2 regions of the Gilliamella sp. CG25 genome follow, and region 1 is predicted to be linked to the other one. Evidence: riboswitches for the same ligand, from Rfam matches in the RefSeq annotation. Region 1 holds a riboswitch; the other holds the start of a gene.
What was found. A riboswitch is a leader RNA that binds a small molecule or an ion and turns the genes downstream of it on or off. The one in region 1 is predicted to bind preQ1.

Region 1 (7,431 bases):
TACAGCGCCAACAGCAACCTTCAACGACTTGTTCGTTCGCCAGTACAGTTTGATCGTTAGGGCACCAGTTAACTGCTGAAGTCTTTTTGTAAACTAAACCTTTTTCATAAAGTTTAGTAAAAAACCATTGTTCCCATTTGTAGTATTCTGGTCGGCAAGTGGTGACTTCACGATCCCAATCATAACCAAAACCTAATAATTGTAATTGCTTTTTCATGTAAGCAATATTTTCGTAAGTCCATTTTGCTGGTGCGGTATTGTTTTTTACTGCCGCCCCCTCAGCGGGTAAACCGAAAGCATCCCAACCTATTGGTTGTAATACATTTTTACCATTTAGACGTTGATAACGTGAGATCGTATCACCGATTGTATAATTACGGACATGACCAAGATGCAAACGACCTGAAGGATAAGGAAGCATTGACAAGCAGTAATACTTCTCTTTAGATGCATCTTCAGTAACGTGAAATGTTTTGTTCTCTAGCCAATGTTGTTGAACTTTGGCTTCAATCTCATCTGGGCGATATTGTTCTTGCATGACGAATTAATGTCCTATCTATTATTGCTAATAAAAAATAATTTGCTAATTGTATTGGTTATTGGCACGTTTTACAAACGATATATGAAACAAGGAGAATGATTTGATACCAATATTTATAAGAATTAAAATCAATAGAGTTAACAAAATAAAAGAAATAAATCTTTGCTTCTCAATATATTTAAAAAAACTTAAGATATATTTCTAAAAAATATAAGGAATAGCTTATGGAAAATCGTACATTTGGATTTCGTTGTTTCACTCGTCGCTCATTTATTGTTTTAGTTATATCAGTTATTAGCTTTGCTTCATTTGTCGCAGGTTATCTCATTTTTTTATTTACCTCTGATGCTGTCATGCCTTTGATCCCCAACAATATTTTATGGAGATTCTTTTTGGTGGAATCCTTGTGTTGAGCTTACTTTCTGGCGTTTTGTTTGCTATAAGTATTGTGAGTTTATTCCGTAAAAAAATGACGTTTAATGTCAATTCATATTCGATTAATATTGATGACCATAAAAAATTGAATCAAATGTTTCAATGGTCAGCATTACAAAAAGTAATAATGTTTAAAGTCGAAAACGCTGTTTGGATTAATCAGACACTTATCCTGGAATTTGACAATGAGCGTATTAATATGCAGATAGTAAAGGGAAGAATTCCACTGTTATCCAAAAAAGATATCGATCAATTTTTTGAATTTACACAATATCTTCATGAACAAGTTCTCAAACCAGATTTTACATTATTCTCGGTGGATAAAACTTTATCATCTAAAACAGCTGAATTTCTAGTGGATGTTTCACATGATTTAGAATATCGTTACCTTTATATCAGAAAGTAGCTAATGCGCATATGTTGTTTGTAAATTAGTGATAAAACAATGGCTATTGAATGGTTAAATAGCCATCAACTGTTTTGATAAACGTTAACTGTCTTTTAATTGGTCAATATAATAGCTATCATTAAACACACTTAAGATACGAGAAAGAATGATTTTTCTCTTCAACCGGTATATTTTCGAAATTGGTTTAAATAAGTTCATCGACTTTTGGGGCTTCAATCTCATCTAGGCAATATTGTTCTTACGTGATGAATAGATGTCCTATCTATTATTGCTAATAAAAAATAATTTGGTAACTCTATTGGCACGTTTTATAAACGATGTAAGAAACAAGAAGAATGATTTGATACCAATATTTATATGAATTAAACACAATAAAATTAACAATATAAATAAAAAGAAATAAATCTTTTCTTCTCAAAGTATTTAAAAAAAACTTAAGATATATTTCTAAAAAAATATAAGGAATAGCTTATGGAAAATCGTACATTTGAATTTCGTTGTTTTACTCAGCGCTCATTTAAAAATTTAATGATACTCATTTGTTGCTTTGGTGTTTTAGTCCTTGGTTGTCTCATGTATTTATTTTTCTCTGATGCGATCATGCCGATGATTCCCAACCGGTACTTTGAGGTCATTTTTATTGTTGGACTGCTTGTTCCGGAATTATTTTCTATCTTTCTATTTGCTATATGTATTGCTCGCTTGTTTCGTAAAAAAATGACGATTAATGTCAATTCATATTCGATTAGTATTGATGACCATAAAACATTGAATCAAACGTTTCAATGGTCAGCATTAAAAACAGTAATAATGTATAAAAGTACCGTAGTGCTATATCAAACGATTATTTTGGAGTTTAACAATAAGCTTATTAATATGATGATGGCAAAAAGTATCTATTTATCCAAAAAAGATATTGATCAATTTCTTCAATTTATACAATATGTCGAAGAACAAATTATAAAGCCAGATTTTACATTATCCTCATCGGATACAACTTTATCAACTAAACTTACCCAAGAACTAACAAAAGCATTAACAAATATAAATGATGATCATGGAGTATACCGTTATTTATATGTCAGAAGATAACGAGGCAATGTTTCTTGATCATAAAATACTAATATGGCTATTTAAACAATTAAATAGCCATACTCGATTTTATACAAATTTGGATATGAAGTGATTAATGGTTAATTAGCCGCCATTAAAGACGCTAGTAAACCGTGAAAAGAATGACTTTTGTTGCTCTTTGGGTATGTTTTCAAGATTAGCTTGAATAAGTTTATCAACATTTTCGACTTCTGCCGTTAACCCTAATTCTTGATAAGCGTTGCGCATTAACAATAGCGCAGATTTTGTTGAATCTGTATCGGGAAATAGGGATAGCATTTGTGTCACACGATTAATGACAGCGACATACGCCCCACGTTTGGTGTAAAATTCAGCCACTTTTAACTGATAACGTGCTATTCTATTTTTTAAAAAAACTAATCGTTTTTGTGCATCAGCGGCATAATAACTTGATGGAAAACTGGAAACGAGGTAGGAAAAATCTTTAAAAGCCGTGATCGCATATTGGGAATCGCGATCTGAACGATCAACATTGAACCAACCCTGAATCATATTGTCATCTTGAGCCATATTAGATAGGCCACGCATATATATCACCCAATCAACATTTGGATGAGTCGGATTCAATTTTAAAAAACGGTCTATTAAGGCTACAGCTAGTGGTAAATCTGCAGTTTTGTAATATGCATAAATTAAATCAAGTTGAACTTGTTGAGAATAGGGACCAAAAGGGTAACTTTTATCCAATGCTTCTAAAACAGTAATACTTGATTTTAAATTACCACTATTAAGTGCATCTTGTGCTTTACTATGGAGTTCAACCTCTGATACATTTTCAACATCAGGCTTTGTTGATGTACAACCAATAAGCACACCACTTAATGCGATAGCCAATAACGAGTGTAAGCGTAATTTCATTCAGTTTCCAACCCAAAAAATAAACAATAACCGTTATGATTAGTATATAATACTCTAAAACATATCAGCTTAAAATAGATAAATTACATATGCAAGAATTAAAATTATCAAATCAAATTGAGTCAACTCAACTTGGGATGCGTTTAGACCAAGCATTATCAGAACTTTTCCCCGATTATTCTCGCTCAAGAATTAAAGACTGGATTATCAATAATAAAGTATTAGTAAACGATGTGATAGTTAATAAACCCAAAGAGAAAGTATTGGGTGGTGAAAAAATTATTATTCATACTGAGATTGAAGAAGAGACTTATCATCAACCAGAAGATATTAAATTAAATATTGTTTATGAAGATGATGATATTTTAGTGATAAATAAACCACGAGATTTAGTTGTTCACCCAGGTGCAGGTAATCCAAATGGCACAGTATTAAATGCGTTATTACATTACTGCCCTGAAATTGCTCGCGTTCCACGTGCAGGTATTGTTCATCGGTTGGATAAAGACACGACCGGTTTGATGGTCGTTGCTAAAACTATCGTTGCCCAAACGCATTTAGTCGAATCGCTACAATTAAGAGAAATAACCCGTGAGTATGAAGCGGTAGCTATGGGTATTATTACGGCGGGAGGAACGATAGATCAGCCGATTACCAGACACCCTACCAAACGAACTCATATGGCTGTGTTTCCGACAGGAAAACCTGCTGTAACACATTATCGTGTTTTAGAAAAATATCGATTGCATACAAGATTGCGTTTACGATTAGAAACTGGACGAACACACCAAATTCGAGTACATTTAGCACATATTGCTCATCCTTTGGTCGGTGATCCTCTTTATGGCGGACGTCCAAGACCACCAAAAGGGGCAAGCGAAACACTTATTAACACATTACGAGAATTTGATAGGCAAGCATTACATGCAACCATGTTAAGGTTATATCATCCAGTAACGGGTGAGCAAATGGAATGGCATGCGCCTATACCAGAAGATATGCAAAGACTAGTTGAAGCATTACAAGAAGATACAGAATTATATAAACATGAGCTGGATTGGTGAAAGAAAAATGATTAAATCGATTTATCCTTACTGGTTTGCGCCGAAAAATGTTCGAGCGTTGACCACAACACGAATGGGCGGTGTCAGTATGCCGCCATTTGAAAGTTTAAATATGGGAGGGCGTACCGGTGATAATATAAATGATGTTGCAGAAAACCGAAAACGCTTAATTACCGCTGAACAAATACCCAGCGAACCTTATTGGCTTAATCAAACTCATAGTACTGTCGCCCTTGATATTTCACAAATAAAATTACAACCCCCCACTGGAATCGTTAATAATAAACAAATATTTGAAGCTGACGCGGCTTATACTCATCAAGCAAAGCAAGTGTGTGTTGTGTTAACAGCCGATTGTATGCCTTTATTATTTTGCTCTTCGAAAGGCGATGAGGTCGCGGCAGCGCATGCGGGTTGGCGAGGATTGTGCAATGGAATTTTAGAAGAAACCGTTAAAAAATTCTCCTGTAAACCATCCGAAATTATGGTTTGGATGGGACCAGCCATAAGTGCCAAAAAATATGAAGTAGGGGAAGAAATAAAAAAACAATTTGAGGCCATCGATCCAGAAGCAAAAAGTGCATTTAAATTAATCAATATACCAGAGCAAAAATATTTGGCCGATCTCTACTTAATTGCCAAACAACGTTTGAATTCAATAGGTGTAAATAAAATATTTGGTGGTGATTATTGTACTTATACCGAACAAGATAAATTCTTTTCTTATCGACGAGAAAACCGAACAGGAAGAATGGCATCAATGATTTGGTTTGAGTGATATTTAAAAAAATGGTGCAAACATTCTCAGATTAGCTGGCAAATAAAGAAACCAATCATGACGTTCCTCAGTTATTCTATTTTGGTGACTTAAAATATAAAACTTCTCTTCTGCCAGCTAAATAATCATTCTTACGTGTTTAACTTAGTGAAGTTAAGTTAATTTTCATTAAAAATTTATCTTTCATGTTTTGAGCAAGTTAATCTTGGCTAATAGTATGCAAAGTTCAAACATGTTATTCTTATTTTCGTAACAAAAACTTTATTAAATTATTAAGTTATATAATCATTACAATCGTTCAGGGCAAAATTATGAGCCGTTAACGGTAAACAGATGTGCTTTTTCGTGATTAATTATTCAATATTAGCAAATTTATGCGTTTGAATATTCAGTAACCATTTATTTTCAATACGATTTTGATTAATTTGTCCAAGTAATATGATTGTGTCATGCATGTTAAACTCGCCATTTCTTTCACAAGGCGATAAGTAATAGCGTTTAGCTTGAATATTTTGTTCAATATATTGGCAAAACGAAATGAAGTCAGGATGATTTTCAGCAACGATTCTCACTTCATTAGCAATTGACTGAACTATTTTTTGATAACGTGATTGATAGCAAAACTTAGGACTGAGAGCGATATAGTCAATTAAAGCGTCGACTTTGCCTAAACCATTACTTTCAATAGCAATAAAATAACCCGCTTGTTTAAGGGGGAAGAGTAATTTAGATAGATCTTTAACTAAGGTTGGCTCGCCACCCGTAATAATGATATTTTTGCTTTTATACTGTTTCACTTTGTCGAGAAGTTGATCTAATGTGAAACGGGTATATTGGCGAAAATTGGTATCACACCAACAACAATTTAGATTACAACCTGCCAAGCGAATAAAAATGGCGGGCATACCGGTATTATAACCTTCGCCTTGCAGTGATTCGAAGATTTCAACAATACGAAACTCAAGCATAGTTAACCCCGTTGATACTCGCAGTAAGAGCTTGGGGTTTCCCACAGTTTAATCTTGGATATGGGTAAATAGTTCGATAAACAATCAAAAATGTATTGACTCATTCCTTCAGCGGTTGTTCGACACGGAAAAGCGAATGTTTTTCGATCCATTTCTTGCAATAAGTTAGCAATACGGCATTCATTAACATTATTTTGGTGGTAAAGATAAGCATGATCGAACGGATCAATAATATGTTTTTTTACAATGGATTTGAGATCAGCGTAATCCATTACCATATCTTCGCTGGAACCCTTTTTAATGAGTTCACCACTAATTTCGACAATTAAACGGTAAGTATGACCATGCAGGTTATGACATTTCTTGTTATGCCCGTCTAACATGTGACAAGCATCAAATTGGAACTCTTTGGCAATTTTGAACATTTTACATTCCTAGTTTTTTTTCGTGGGATGGATCACGAACCACGGTTAGATAACCTAACAAAAGAAAGCGGTTAATATAATAGATATCAAGTTATTTGTCACCTTTCAATGATTATCTGAAACCGGATATCCTATTTAGGATGCGATTGTAAATATATTTAAATTTATCATTTTTAGGTCTAAAATGTTTTGCGTAAGTTAATTTTTATTATCTGTAAAAAAATTCTTGACAAGCTCTTGAAATTTTTCCTTCCACACTCATTTAGTCATTATGCAAATGGTATAAGTGTTTAATCATTTATGCCAAATTTATTGCTAAGGAGATAGATAATATGAGGTTAGATAAACTCACAAACAAATTTCAACAAGCTTTAGCTGATGCGCAGTCTTTAGCATTAGGTAAAGATAATCAATATATAGAGCCTATTCATGTACTCTCAGCAATGCTTAATCAAGAAGGCAGTAGTGTTAATCCATTATTGGCAGCTGCTGGGGCAAATAATGCCATTTTACAACAAGAATTAAATCAATCCATTGACCGATTACCTCAAGTGCAGGGTGTCGGTGGCGAAGTTATCCCTTCTCAAGATTTAATTAAAGTTTTAAATTTATGCGATAAATTATCTCAAAAAAATGGAGATAGTTATATCTCTTCAGAGCTATTTATATTAGCTGCATTAGATGAAAAAGGGAGCCTTGGCGATATCCTAAAAAAATCGGGTGTCACTAAAGATAAATTTCTTCAAGCAGTCAATCAATTAAGAGGAAGCGACAACGTGAATGATCCAAATGCAGAAGATCAACGTGGTGCGTTGAAAA
Region 2 (7,431 bases), on a different contig from region 1:
GTCTGTTACTGTGACTAATCCATCTTTGACTAATGGGTCAAGCAAGGTTAAATCTTCGGCAAAATAGTGATCAAATCGGATTTGATACTGCTGTTCAATCGCTTGTTTATCTAAATAGAAATGACAAATAAGCTGTTTTATCACATCACGGCGAATTTTATCATCTTCCTTTAAGGAAAACCCTTTCCATAAACCATTACCACTTAATTCAACTTGTTGTTGATAAAGTTTAAGATCTTTCTGATTTTGTGCATAACTATCACCCAGCATACTAATTGCTGATACGCCAAGCCCTAATAAATCTGCCTCTCCTTGGGTGGTATAACCTTGGAAATTTCGATGTAATTTATTTTGCTGCTGGGCAATTGCCAGTTCGTCAGTCGGTTTTGCAAAATGATCCATACCAATAAAGCGATACCCTGCTTGGGTTAACTTTTGAATACTGGTCTGTAAAATCTGTAATTTTGCATGAGCATTAGGTAAATCGTGGTCTTTAATTTTGCGTTGTGCTGCAAATCGGCTAGGTAAATGGGCATAATTAAAGACACTTAAACGATCGGGTGAGATATCAATCACTTTATCCAATGTTTCGGTAAAACTGTCAACCGTTTGTTTCGGTAATCCATAAATAAGATCTAAACTAATTGAATGAAAACGGTTTTTTCTTGCTTGAAGGATCAAGGATCGAATGAGTTGTTCATCTTGTTCACGATTGATTAAATTCTGTATTTCATGATTAAAATCCTGAATCCCCATACTTAATCGATTAAAGCCCAAATTGGCTAGATGATCGATAGTTTGTGGGGTAATTTCCCTTGGATCGATTTCGATTGAAAGTTCAGCGTGGGTATCAAAATTGAAGTGCTTTTTTAACGAGGTAATAAGTCGAGTAATCTCGTCATGCGTTAAAAAAGTCGGTGTACCGCCTCCCCAATGCATTTGAGTGACGGTGCGATCTTTAAATAACTGAGAACGTGAAGCTATTTCCTGTTCCAGTATATCTAAGTATTGGGTGACTTTTTGGGTTTGTCGGGTAACCAGTTTATTACACCCACAAAAATAACAAAGTTTATGGCAAAATGGGATATGAACATAAAGCGATAAAGGTCTATCCGCAAAGCGGGTGGCGGACAAGATAAAGTCTTGTTGGCTAAAATTTTCATTAAACTCTAACGCAGTAGGATAAGAAGTATAGCGTGGGCCTGAATAATTGTATTTTTCAATTAAACTTTGATCCCACAATTGTGCTTCTGCTAAGCTATTATTTTCGTCTAATTTTGTCTTTGACATGACTTTTTCCATGACCTTTTAAAATCGTTTTCTGTTTTGCCTTAACACGAAATTTAATCCGATTCGTTTTTCGAAGATAGAGTAAAGTACAAATAAATAGTCCAATATATAAACTAAGCATGATTAACATAGGCATAATGATTGGCTCTCATTATTAAATATTTGATTGTACATTCAGTCGACGGAACAGATTGATGTTGATATTTTAACAGCCAAACTATCACAAATTCATCGCATTATATATCACAATAAATTAATGTAAATTTGTTCAGGTATGACGTTAATTACGTTTCAATAAACTCACAATATCTTCTTGTTTCTCTTCTTCATCTTCAAAATCATCAACACTATAACCGAGTTGCTGCATCAATTCATCGATACGATTTAATTTAGTATCGAGATATGTTTGTTGCTCTTTTGTTAATTGGCTTCCACTTTCGACTAAATCAAGTAATTGCTCTAATTTAGGATCGTTTTCCAGTTGTTCCAATTCTTGCTCGGGTGATAAAACTAATTTTTGCGTTTTCGGTTGTTTGATTTTATTGGTCGATTTCACTGATTCATCAGCAATTAACGAAATCGGTTTTTTACTACCAATACGCGGATCTTTAACGGTTTTAGCTGTTGGTTTATTTTTTTTGGTTTCATTATTGAAACGAGAACCACTTGGTAAGCCTTTATGTTTGCGTTTTCGCTTGAGTGCCCAAGATTCTTCATTAATCTCTTGACGGGTTTTTTTCGGTTTTTGTTTCGATTTGGTTTTTAACATATAATCTCTGTTTAATAATAGGACAAATATTTATTTAGGCTATTTTATCAGTAAGTCTTCAATATAGCTACGATCATGCATTAATGCTAATTTATGATTGTAAAAAGTAAGATTTATGTATAATCTTAACCCAATCAATTTAAATAGATGGAATTTGAGAACACGACATGATGAAAAATCATCTTAGTCCTTATATGCAGTTTAGCCGCCAAGAATGGGCTAGTTTGCGTAATGCTGAACCCATGACATTAACCCCTCAGGAACTCACCTCATTGCAAGGGATTAATGAAGATTTGTCCATAGATGAAGTCAGCGAAATTTACTTACCCTTATCCCGATTGCTCAACTATTATATTAATAATAGTTTTAGCCGTCAGGCTGTTCTTGCTAAATTTTTAGGTAAAACCCAAAAAATCCCTTACGTTATCGGTATAGCAGGGAGTGTAGCAGTAGGTAAAAGTACGACTGCACGTGTTTTACAAGCACTATTAAGTCGTTGGCCTGAACATCGAAAAGTTGCATTAGTCACAACGGATGGTTTTTTATATCCTAATAAATATCTTGAAGAGCGTGGCATAATGAACAAAAAAGGCTTTCCACAATCTTATGATATTAAAAGGTTGATCAATTTTGTTGCTGATGTAAAATCAGGTCAATCTCAAGTTAAAGCACCCGTCTATTCACATCTGGTTTATGATATTGTTGATAATGAAGAAATCGTTATAGATAGTTCTGATATTCTCATTTTAGAAGGATTAAACGTATTACAAGGAACCTTAAATTTTACACAAAATACCAACCGAGTCTTTGTTTCAGATTATGTTGATTTTTCGATCTATGTTGATGCAGATTTGTCGCTTCTACATGATTGGTATGTGAATCGTTTTTTAAAATTTCGAGCTGGCGCCTTTAGTGATCCTAACTCATATTTTAATCACTATTCACAGCTTCCAGAGCAAGAAGCGATAAATATCGCTAATCGTCTTTGGCGAGAAATCAATGAATTAAATTTGATCGAAAACATTTTACCGACAAGAGAGCGAGCAAGTTTAATATTAACGAAAGGCAAAAACCATAAAGTCGATTGTGTTCAATTAAGAAAATAAACTTAAGAGGAATTATTATGAAATCAACAATTAAGTCGTCTGTAAGTAAATTAACACTGCTTTCTTTTTTAACAACCCTTACATTAGGTGTTTGTGCCGCAAACGTTGATGATCATGAAGGGCAAACCTGTGCCGGCAAAAAAGAGGCAATTGAAGCACAAATTACACAAGCCCAAAAAACCGATAATGTTGAACGTGTTCAAGGATTAGAAAAAGCATTGTTAAATGTCAAAATGCATTGTAAAGATGATAATTTAGAAGCCGAATACAAAAAGAATATTACTGATAAGACTGAAAAAGTGGCAGAAAGACAAAAAGATTTAGCAGAGGCAAAACTCAAAGGTGATAACCAAAAAATTGCCGAAAAAACCGCAAAATTAAATGATGCTGAAAAAGAACTTGCGGAAGCTAAAGATAAATTGGACAACTTCTACAAAGCAGTGAAATCGAAGTAAATCTTAGTTTTTAGCTTTTATTAAGATTATCCTCCAAATTTGTCATCATCAAAATAGTGATAACGTTGTGAGTTATCCCGTTGATGATGACAACTTTCTTATTCAACACGCATTGCTATTGTTTAACCAAAATGACCCAATTTTCAAGCAAATTAAGTTAACTTAGCGTTTAACGCCGTTATGCTAAGTGATTAAGCAATAGGCTAGACTTTTATCACAAAAAAAGGTAAGGTGTGCGCATTATCACGTGGTTCGTAAACCTCCCACGCAAAAAAACTAAGGAAAATTATGAGTAACGTTACACTGCTAGGCGATCAGTCTGTTCGCTATCCTACAACTTATTGTCCAGAAATTCTGGAAACCTTTGATAATAAACATCCTGGTAATGACTATTTTGTAAAATTCAATTGCCCAGAATTTACCAGTCTTTGTCCTATCACCGGTCAACCTGATTTTGCAACGATCTACATTTCGTATGTACCGAATATCAAAATGGTCGAAAGTAAATCACTTAAGCTTTATATGTTCAGCTTCCGTAATCATGGTGATTATCATGAAGATTGCATTAATATCATCATGAAAGATCTGATTAAATTAATGGATCCCAAATATATCGAAGTCTGGGGTAAGTTTACGCCTCGAGGTGGTATTTCTATTGATCCTTATGCTAATTACGGTAAACCCGGTACTCACTGGGAACAAATTGCGCTTAATCGTTTAGCTAATCACGATCTTTATCCTGAAAAAGTCGATAATCGCTAATCTCATCAGCCTAACAGGAATTTTTTAATGCAACATCGTAAAGCACTTGTGATATTTTCGGGTGGGCAAGATTCGACCACTTGCCTGCTGCAAGCCATTGCTGATTATGGACGTGAAAACGTTGAAACAATCAGCTTTCAATACGGTCAACGACATGCCATTGAGCTTGAAAAAGCCAAATGGATTGCTGACGATCTTGGTGTAAAGCAAACCCTCATTGATACTTCAGTGATCAAACAAACGACCAATAATGCCTTGATTGATGATTCACAAGAAATCAAAGCCGCTCAAGAAGGGAATTATCCGAATACCTTTGTTGACGGGCGTAATATGCTATTTTTATTGTTAGCGGGGTGTTATGCCAAACAACATGCTATTCAAGATATTATTATTGGCGTATGTGAAACTGATTTTAGTGGTTATCCGGATTGTCGAGATATCTTTATTAAATCCATGAATGTTTCGATGAATTTAGCCTTGGATTACACGTTTAACATCATCACCCCTTTAATGTATCTGACTAAAGCGCAAACATGGGAAATGGCTGATAAACTCGGTTATCTTGATTATATCCGACAACACACTCACACTTGTTATTACGGGGTTGACGGAGGATGTGGTCAGTGCCCAAGTTGTGAGCTGCGTGAAAAAGGGTTAAATCAATATTTAACCGATGTCACAACATAGTCGTGTCTGACGGTTAAATGAATGCAGGCAAATCATCAACGATTATTTTGTATAACAAGTATTTTTGTATAACAAGTTAACAATATTAAATATCGATGTAATTAAATTCAGGTAATCCGACATTTTTACCTTAATTACATCATTTTTATGTTAAACATCATGGGTTCTCTCACCCCATTCAAAAAAGGAAACGAATATGTATTTGAATATTCACTCAGACTCATTACAGAAAAAATTTACTCCAGCTCAGCAGCGTAAAGCACTTTGTTGGCTCTCTTTTTTTCATATCTTAGTTATTGCATCAAGCAATTATTTGGTACAAATCCCGTTTGATATCTTCGGTTTTCATACCACATGGGGAGCATTTACCTTTCCATTTATCTTTTTAACCACCGATTTAACCATTCGGGTATTTGGTGCCAGCCTTGCCAGAAAAATTATCTTTGTTGTCATGATACCGGCTTTACTGTTTTCTTATTCCATTTCGGTTGTATTTTTCGAAGGGCATTGGATGGGATTTTCAGCGTTGTGTGATTTTAACAGTTTTGTCTTTCGTATTGCATTAGCCAGTTTTGCTGCTTATTTGGTTGGGCAACTGATGGATATTACCGTGTTTAATTATTTACGAAAAAATAAAGCGTGGTGGGTTGCGCCTTCGGCGTCAGCGGTATTAGGTAATGGTATTGATACTATTGTCTTTTTTGCGATTGCCTTTTATCAAAGTAACGACGAATTTATGGCGAATCATTGGATCGAAATAGCCTCGATTGACTATAGCTTTAAAATTTTAATTTGTGGATTATTCTTCTTACCCCTTTATGGTGTTATTTTAAATTTTTTAATGAAAAGATTAATGACGTTAGATAGCGCCAATTCATAATTTTGTTCGCTTTTGTAACGAAGCGCCTTCCACTATTTACAAAACTCATTTATTTTCATGAATAAATGAGTTTTGTCTCTTCATCTAATGGCAATGGTTTCTATTAACAATATGTTTTAATAAAAGATAATTTTTTTATCAGACATACTTGAAGAAGTGGCATTGTCTTTAAAAACAACTTTTGCCAAACGTTTTTAGGCAGTGCATAATATAGATAATCAAAAAATGTTGATAATGTAATATTTGGAATAGAAAATAGGTGAAAAATAATGAGCTTTATTAAAGGGTTAAGCGTGTTGAGCTTAATTTTGGTTTTAATCGGTTGTGATAATAATAATAAATCTTCATCGATAGCTAATGAAAAAAAAGATAGTCAGACAACAACTCAATCTGTCAATGACAATACTTCAAAGATTAATTCGAATCAAAATAATCAAACTCAAAGTATATTTACTGTTACTCCTGAGTTAAAAGAAAAATATAAAAATAACCCTTTTACTGTCCTTGATACCTCAGAAATGATACTTGATGGTTCGAGTACTTTAGTTGTTACGTTTTCTGTTCCGGTTAACCCTAAACTCAATTTTTCTAATCTTCTAAGACTTGTCGATAAGGAAAAAGGAACGGTTGATGGCGCATGGGAGCTTTCAAATAACGGTTTGGAATTAAGGCATCGATTCCTTGAACCGAATCGTAAGTTAACCTTGACCATTGATAAAATGCTATCTGCTATCAATGATAAGAGTTTATCCTCAGTATATCAAATTGAAATTAATACCCAAAATCGTGAGCCTTTTATTGCTTTTTCAAGTAGTGGAGTATTATTACCCAGCAAATCCATGAATGGTTTACCGGTTACGACACTGAATATTGATAAAGTCGATATTAATTTTTATCGAATCAAACCAGAAAAGTTAGCTAAATTTATTACGAATTACGGATTTATAAACCGTTATTATACTTGGCGTTCACAAAATTTTGAAGAATATATGGATTTATCTTTTTCTTCAAGGTTTGATCTCAATCCTACACCAAATACTCAAGAAACACTATTACTGGATTTATCTAAGTTTTCAGAAATAAATAAAGAAGGCATTTATCTTGCAATAATGGATAAAGCTGGATCTTATAATGATGAATTGCCTGCCACATTATTTTCAATCAGTAATATTGGGATAGCTATTCATGCTTACAACAATGGTAAATTATTGGTGATGACTCATGGATTAGATAATGGCAAACCGTTACCAAACATAAATTTATCGCTACTTTGTGTTAACTCTTCAAATGACAACAATAATAATTGTAATACCCTTTCATTCCAAACGAATAATGAAGGTTTTGCTGAGATCACATTACCAGAAGGATCTAATTATTCATTATTAACAGCCGATGATGGAAGCCAGACTTCATTTGTCACCATTAATCGTAATGCCCTAAATTTAACGGACTTTAATCTATCTGGTTCAACTTTTTATTCAA

Region 2: another riboswitch for preQ1. It lies ahead of queF (preQ(1) synthase); the one in region 1 lies ahead of queD (6-carboxytetrahydropterin synthase QueD).

Annotation. Positions count from the first base shown of each region.
Region 1 covers NZ_JBIDFJ010000004.1:151,701-159,131, reverse strand. The annotation lists gene leuS (leucine--tRNA ligase) at 1-538, opposite strand, end outside; gene ACGH6P_RS04895 (hypothetical protein) at 766-954, shown strand; gene ACGH6P_RS04890 (hypothetical protein) at 948-1,382, shown strand; gene ACGH6P_RS04885 (hypothetical protein) at 1,857-2,477, shown strand; partial or broken gene bamD (outer membrane protein assembly factor BamD) at 2,655-3,377, opposite strand; gene rluD (23S rRNA pseudouridine(1911/1915/1917) synthase RluD) at 3,467-4,441, shown strand; gene pgeF (peptidoglycan editing factor PgeF) at 4,452-5,219, shown strand; gene ACGH6P_RS04865 (7-carboxy-7-deazaguanine synthase QueE) at 5,573-6,187, opposite strand; gene queD (6-carboxytetrahydropterin synthase QueD) at 6,190-6,612, opposite strand; PreQ1 riboswitch class I at 6,616-6,661, opposite strand; gene clpB (ATP-dependent chaperone ClpB) at 6,945-7,431, shown strand, end outside.
Region 2 covers NZ_JBIDFJ010000009.1:106,492-113,922, forward strand. The annotation lists gene hemN (oxygen-independent coproporphyrinogen III oxidase) at 1-1,290, opposite strand, end outside; gene yihI (Der GTPase-activating protein YihI) at 1,571-2,059, opposite strand; gene coaA (type I pantothenate kinase) at 2,227-3,165, shown strand; gene ACGH6P_RS08440 (DUF1090 domain-containing protein) at 3,183-3,620, shown strand; PreQ1 riboswitch class I at 3,862-3,906, shown strand; gene queF (preQ(1) synthase) at 3,909-4,382, shown strand; gene queC (7-cyano-7-deazaguanine synthase QueC) at 4,410-5,069, shown strand; gene ACGH6P_RS08455 (7-cyano-7-deazaguanine/7-aminomethyl-7-deazaguanine transporter) at 5,266-5,949, shown strand; gene ACGH6P_RS08460 (MG2 domain-containing protein) at 6,219-7,431, shown strand, end outside.